One region of the Micromonospora sp. CA-248260 genome, then DNA from elsewhere that is predicted to be linked to it. Evidence: riboswitches for the same ligand, from Rfam matches in the RefSeq annotation. Region 1 holds a riboswitch; the other holds the start of a gene.
What was found. Region 1 has a riboswitch for thiamine pyrophosphate ahead of ACQP2H_RS23930 (ECF transporter S component). Riboswitches for the same ligand answer to the same signal wherever they lie in the genome.
Positions count from the first base shown of each region.

Region 2: linked by a shared signal. The riboswitch ahead of thiE (thiamine phosphate synthase) and the one ahead of ACQP2H_RS23930 (ECF transporter S component) in region 1 are both predicted to bind thiamine pyrophosphate.

Region 1 is NZ_CP192021.1:5,574,061-5,577,458, forward strand. Features, by position in the region: gene ACQP2H_RS23920 (DUF6328 family protein) at 1-360, opposite strand, end outside; gene ACQP2H_RS23925 (alpha/beta fold hydrolase) at 494-1,324, opposite strand; TPP riboswitch at 1,436-1,541, shown strand; gene ACQP2H_RS23930 (ECF transporter S component) at 1,617-2,213, shown strand; gene ACQP2H_RS23935 (ABC transporter ATP-binding protein) at 2,247-3,398, shown strand, end outside.
Region 2 is NZ_CP192021.1:6,272,495-6,275,892, forward strand. Features, by position in the region: gene ACQP2H_RS27075 (thiazole synthase) at 1-14, opposite strand, end outside; gene thiS (sulfur carrier protein ThiS) at 20-220, opposite strand; gene thiO (glycine oxidase ThiO) at 231-1,301, opposite strand; gene thiE (thiamine phosphate synthase) at 1,295-1,921, opposite strand; TPP riboswitch at 1,916-2,025, opposite strand; gene ACQP2H_RS27095 (ThuA domain-containing protein) at 2,363-3,398, shown strand, end outside.

The DNA of each region.
Region 1 (3,398 bases):
GTCGAGCACGAAGTCGGCGATCAGCAGGACCGCACTCACCATGGCGACCAGCATGAAGGCCAGGCCGCCGGTGGCCATCCGGTGGGCGAACCGGACCAGCTCCGGCTTACGACCCTGGCGGAACAGCGCCCGGTGGAAGGCGACCGGCGAGATGATCATCGCGGTGGCCGCGGCGGCCGACAGCAGCGCGAGAATGTAGACGTCCCGCTGGAACTCGCTCGTCCGGGTGAAACCGTTGCTGAACGGCAGGGTCAGCAGGAAGGCGAAGAGGATCTGCACGCCGGTCTGGGCGACCCGCAACTCCTGGAGCAGATCGGCGAAGTTGCGCTGCCAGCGCTGCTTCTCGGATTCCTTCGACACGCGCTACCTCCGGATGAGACGGTACGACCGACGGGAGCACCTCCCGTCGGCAGCAACGCCAGTGCCCGATCCGCAATCGCCCGAAACCGATTCACGATCCCCGATCGGCCCGGTCCACCCTCGGCAGGGCGGCTCAGGCCGCCGGGCACACCCGGGCCAGGATCGCCTCGGCCAGGGGCCCCGGCGCCTCGTCGGGAATCCAGTGCGTCACCCCGGCCAGCACCATGAACCGGTAGTCCCCCGTGACGTGCCGGGCACAGGCCTGCGCGGCGGTACGCCCGACTGCCACGTCCCGGTCGCTCCACACGTAGCTGGTCGGCACCGGCACCGGACCGACCGCCTTCAGGTCCCGCCCCGACATCGCCCGGTACCAGTTCAGCGCCCCGGTCAGCGCGCCCGGCCCGCGCATCGGCTGGGCGTAGCGGGCCACCCGGGCGGAGTCACCGACGCCGGCCAGCAGCCGACGCAGGACCACCGCCCGCCCGGCCAGCAGCACCCGCTCCGCCAGGCCCGCCCGGCGGAACAACGTCATGTACGCCGAACGCGCCCGCTGCCGACGGTCGGTGGACAGCGCGTACCCGAAGGCCGCCGGATGGGGCACCGAGACCGCGGTGAGGGTACGCACCCGCTCCGGGTGCCGCGCGGCCAGCGCCCAGGCGACGATCGCCCCCCAGTCGTGCCCCACCACGTGCGCGGTGTCGACGCCCAGCGCGTCCAGCACCGCCACCGCGTCGGCGACCAGTTCCGGCAGCCGGTAGCCGGCCACCTCCGTGGGACGGGCCCCGGGCGAGTAACCCCGCTGGTCGGGGGCGTACGTACGCAGCCCGGCGGCGTGCAGGGCGGGCACCACCGCGTCCCACTCCCCGCCGTGCTGGGGGAAGCCGTGCAGCAGCAGCACGACCTCGCCGCCCTCGGGCCCACCGGCCCGTACGTCGAACGTCAGTCCCCGCGCCGCCACCCGCATGACCGGCAGCCTACCCAGCGCCCCGGTGTGCGCCCGGGACGTCGAATGCCGGGAACCATGACCTGCTGGGCCGTTGCCGCAGGTCGGTGCTAGCGTCTGCCGAGACAACTTCACATCCGACAGGGGAGCGCACAGCGCTGAGAGTGCGGGCACCGCCCGCAGACCCTCGAACCTGATCTGGGTAATGCCAGCGCAGGGAGTTCGGTCGACCTCCAGCCGCGCCGCCGTCCGGCAGCCGCCGGGCGCGGCGTGCGTCTTCTCCTGGTTCGATCGCTGGACTGGGAGCACCGACATGCCGCACACCACCACCAACAGCAATCGGTGGCGCACGATCGACATCGTGGTCGCCGCCGTGATCGCCGTGGCCTTCGGCGTCATCTTCTGGGCCTGGGGCCTGGTCTGGAAGGCCGCCGACCCGGCATTCGCCGCCGCACCCGCCAGCCAGGCGGTGATGTACGGCGTGTGGCTGGTCCCGGCGGTCCTCGGCGGCCTGGTGATCCGTAAGCCGGGGGCGGCCCTGTTCTGCGAGGCCGTCGCCGCCACCGTCTCCGCACTGCTCGGCGCGGAGTGGGGCGGGATCACCATCGTGCAGGGGCTGATCCAGGGCCTCGGCGCGGAGCTGGCCTTCGCCGCGTTCCGCTACCGGTCGTTCCGGCTGCCGGTGGCGGTGCTGGCCGGGGCGTTGACCGGGCTGAGCGCCGCCCTGTTCGACTTCTTCGTCTGGAACGCCGAGTACGCCCTGACCAGCTACCGCCTGCCGTACGCGGCGTTGACCGTGCTCAGCGCAGCCGTCGTCGCCGGGGTCGGCGGTTGGTACCTGACCCGCGCGCTGGCCGAGACCGGAGTGCTGGACCGGTTCCCCGCCGGCCGTGACCGCACCCTGGTCTGATCCTCTCCTGACGATCATGGAGGTGCCGGCGACGTGGCGAGTGTGAGGCTGGTCGGCTTCGGCTGGCGGCACGCCGGTCGGCGGGCCTGGGCGGTACGCGGGGTGGACCTGCGCATCGACCACGGGGAGCGGGTGCTGCTGCTGGGGCCGTCCGGGGCCGGCAAGAGCACCCTGCTGGCCGCGCTGGCCGGGCTGCTGCCGGCGGACTCCGGCGAGCAGGAGGGCACCGTCGAGATCGACGGCCTCGACCCGGCCAAGGCCCGCGAACGGGTCGGCACCGTCTTCCAGGACCCGCAGTCCCAGCTGGTGATGGCCCGCTGCGGTGACGACGTCGCGTTCGGCCTGGAGAACCGGGGGGTGGCCGGCGACGAGATCTGGCCCCGGGTGGACGAGGCGCTGCGCCGGGTCGGTTTCCCCTACCCCCGGGACCGGCCCACCGCGGCGCTGTCCGGCGGCGAGCAGCAGCGGCTCGCCCTGGCCGGGGTGCTGGCGCTGCGGCCGGGGCTGCTGCTGCTCGACGAGCCGACGGCCAACCTCGACCCGGCCGGGGCGGAGCTGGTGCGCGGCGCGGTGGCCGGCGCGCTGGACCCGGACACCACCCTGGTCCTGGTCGAACACCGGGTCGCCGACGCCCTGCCCCTGGTCGACCGGGTCGTGGTGCTGACCCCCGGTGGCGGGGTCCGGGCCGACGGGCCACCGGCGACGGTCTTCGCCGCGCACGGTGCCGCGCTCGCCGCCGAGGGTGTCTGGGTGCCCGGCCACCCCACCGGGTCCCGGCCGGCCACCGGGCCGCCCGGTGCGGGGTTGCTCACCGTCGACCGGCTCGGCCTGCCACCCCGGCTGGCCCCCACCGACCTGACGGTACGCGCCGGCGAGGCGCTCGCCGTCCTCGGTCCCAACGGGGCCGGCAAGTCCACCCTGGCGCTGCTGCTCGGTGGGCTGCTCCGCCCCGGCGTCGGTCGACTGACCGGCACCGCCGCCCTGGCCGACAGGGACGCCCGTACGCCCCCGCACCGGTGGCGGGCCCCCGCGCTGGCCGGTCGGATCGGTTCGGTCTTCCAGGACCCGGAGCACCAGTTCGTCACCCGCACCGTCCGCGACGAACTGGCCCTCGGGCCGCGTCGGACCGGCCGCCCGGAGGTCGCCGTCCGGGCCACCGTGGACGGGTTGCTGGACCGGTTGCGG
Region 2 (3,398 bases), 700 kb from region 1:
ATGGTGAGGGGCATCCGGGTCACCCGCCCTGGGCGGCGCTGAGCACCTCGACCCGGTCGCCGTCGCGCAGCTCGGTGGCGGGCCAGCCGCCCCGGGGGACCACCTCGCCGTTGACCGCGACGGCGATTCCGCGCCGCTGCCCGGTGACCGTGGCGACCAGGTCCGCGACGGTCGTGCCGCCGGTCAGCTCGCGTCCGACGCCGTTGACGATCAGTCGCACGTCTTCCTCCTCAGTGGAACCGGTCGGCGGTGAAGGGGGTGAGCAGTGGGTCCGGCTGACCGGTGACGATCAGGTCGGTGATCAGGTCGGCGGTGACCGGGGTGAGCACGATGCCGTGCCGGTGGTGGCCGGTGGCGGCGAGCACGCCGGGCCGGTCGGGCAGCGGGCCGAGGATCGGCGCGTTGTCCGGGGTGCCGGGGCGCAGCCCGGCGGTGGCCTCGGTCAGCGCGTACTCGGCGAGTTCGGGGACGAGGTCGACGGCGGCCCGGAGCAGCCGCAGCACCGCCCCGGTGGTCACCTCGGTGTCGGCGCGTTCCTCGACGGTCGCCCCGAGCACCACCTCGCCGTCGTCGCGGGGGACGAGGTAGACCGACTCGCCGTCGGCGTACCCCCGGATGACGTGCCGGAAGCCGGGCGGGCGGTGGTCGGGCGCGCGCAGCCGCAGCACCTGGCCCTTGACCGGGCGGACCGGCAGCCCGGTCAGCGCGGCGGCGCCGCAGCCGGCGGCGACCACGACGACGGGCGCGTCCACCTCGGCCAGTCGGGTCACCGCGCCGGGCAGCAGGGTCGCGCCGGCCCGCTCGGCGGCGACCCGTAGCGCGTCGACCAGCCGGCGCGGGTCGACCTGGTGGTCGCCGGGGGCGACCGCGCCGCCGCGCAGCCGGGGGGTCAGCGCCGGTTCGCGCTCCCGCAGCTGCGACGGGCGCAGCGCGCTGATCGGCAGCCCCAACCCCTGCTGGTACGACCAGAGCCGGTGGGCCTCGGCCAGGTCGTCCCCGGTGAGCCCGACGACGAGGGTGCCGTCGGTGCGGTAGCCGAACTCGCTGCCGGTGGCGGCGGTCAGGTCGGCGGCGAAACCCGGCCAGCGGGCGGCGGACGCGGTGAGCAGCCCGGTCAGTTCCCGTTCCCCGAAGTACGCCTCGGCGACCGGGGCGAGCATCCCGGCGGCGACCCGGGACGCGCCGGAGCCGGGGGCCGGGTCGTGCACGGTCACCCGCAGGCCCCGGGTGGCGCAGCGCCAGGCGATCGCCAATCCGACCGGCCCCGCGCCCACGATGGCGACGTCGGGCCGGGTCAGCACGTCAGTGCCGCGATCAGTTCGGCGGTGGCCCGGCCCGGGTCGGCGGCGGTGGACAGCGCCCCGACCACCGCCACGCCGTACGCCCCGGCGGCCCGCAGCGCCGGCACGGTGGCGGCGGTGACCCCGCCGATGGCGATCACCGGCACGGCGACGGCGGCGACGACGGCGTGGATGCCGGCGGGGCCGATCGGGTCGGGCAGGCCGGTCTTGGTGGCGGTGGGATGGCACGGGCCGACGCCCAGGTAGCTGGCCCCGGCGGCGACGGCCCGGGCGGCGGCGTCCGGTTCCCGGGCGGTCGCGCCGAGCACGGCGGCGGGGCCGAGGACCCGGCGGGCCGCCGCGACGGGCAGGTCGTCCGCGCCGACGTGGCCGCCGTGGGCGTCCACCGCGAGGGCGACGTGCAGCCGGTCGTTGACCAGGCAGGTCGCCTCGTACGGCAGGCAGAGCGCGCGTACCCGTCGGGCCAGGTCGTACGCCTGCCGGTCGGTGGTGTCGTCGGTCACCCGGACCTGGACGACGAGGTCGGCGCGGGCCACCGGGAGGGCGGCGCGGACGACGGCGAGCGGGTCGCACCCGGGTCGGGTGTCGGTGATCAGATGCAGTCGGCCGAGGGACGGCACGGCAACTCTCCTCCCTGCGCCGGCATTACCCGGATCAGGTTCGACGGTCGGGGGCTCTCAGCCCCCCTCTCAGCCCGGTGTACCGGGCTCCCGTGGGTCACGTGCCTGTGACCGTACGACAGATCCGCTGATCCGCCAAGGGATGTTAGATTGATCCAGGACTATCGATGCGTACGGTTGTGGGCTTGTATCCACATAAGCCGGAAAAGCGAGTCGCCGATACCGAATCGTTACATGCTCATGCCTTGCCGGAAACCAATCCAGCGGCGCTAATTTGTTCAACCGATCGACATTATTCCGGTGCGGAGCCTCGGCGTGGCCCGCACCTGATCGCCACTGGTGCGGACCTCGGCGGGCCCACACCGATCCGACCGGGGACGGTCTGCGGCGAGTCGTCCCCATGCCCCCACCACTGTCCAGCACGGACAAAAGGAGCATGGAGTGTCTCCATCCCGCCATCGCCGCGCCCGTCGCGGCCCACTGGGTGCCGGTCTACTGGCCCTCTCCCTACTCGCCAGCGGCCTGATCGGCGGCACCGCCGCCCAGGCCGCTCCCGTCGCGGCGGCCCAGCCACAGGCCGCACCGGCACCGGCGGCAGCCGCCGCCGAACCCTTCTCGGTCCTGGTCTTCTCCAAGACCGCCGGATTCCGGCACGACGCCATCCCGGCCGGCATCGCCGCGATCCAGAAGCTCGGCACTGACAACGGGTTCACCGTCGACACCACCGAGGACGGAGCCGCCTTCAACGACACCAACCTGGCGAAATACCAGGCGGTGATCTGGCTCTCCACCACCGGTGACGTCCTCGACGCCACCCAGCAGGCCGCGTTCGAGCGCTACATCAAGGCCGGCGGCGGCTACGCCGGCGTGCACGCCGCCTCCGACACCGAGTACGACTGGGCCTGGTACGGCAACCTGGTCGGCGCGTACTTCTCCGGCCACCCCGCCAACCAGCAGGCCACCGTCAAGGTCGAGGACCACGCGCACCCGTCGACCGCCGACCTGCCGGACCGCTGGTCCCGGTTCGACGAGTGGTACAACTTCCGCACCAACCCGCGCTCCAAGGTGCACGTGCTGGCCAGCCTGGACGAGAAGTCCTACAGCCCGGGTGCCGGCGCGATGGGCGCCGACCACCCCACCGCCTGGTGCCAGGACTACGACGGCGGTCGGTCCTGGTACACCGGCGGCGGCCACACCCAGGCGTCGTACACCGAGCCGGAGTTCCTCAGCCACCTGCTCGGCGGCATCCGCACCGCGGCCGGCGTCGAGAACGCCGACTGCGGCGCCTCCAAGACCGCGAACTTCGAGAAGGTCACCCTCGACAGCAACACCAACAACCCGATGGAGCTGGACATCGCTCCGGACGGCCGGGTGTTCTACGCCGAGCGCGACGGCCGGGTGCAGATCGTGAAGCCGGACACCGGCAACACGGTCACCGCGACCCGGCTGGACGTCTTCACCGGCAACGAGGACGGCC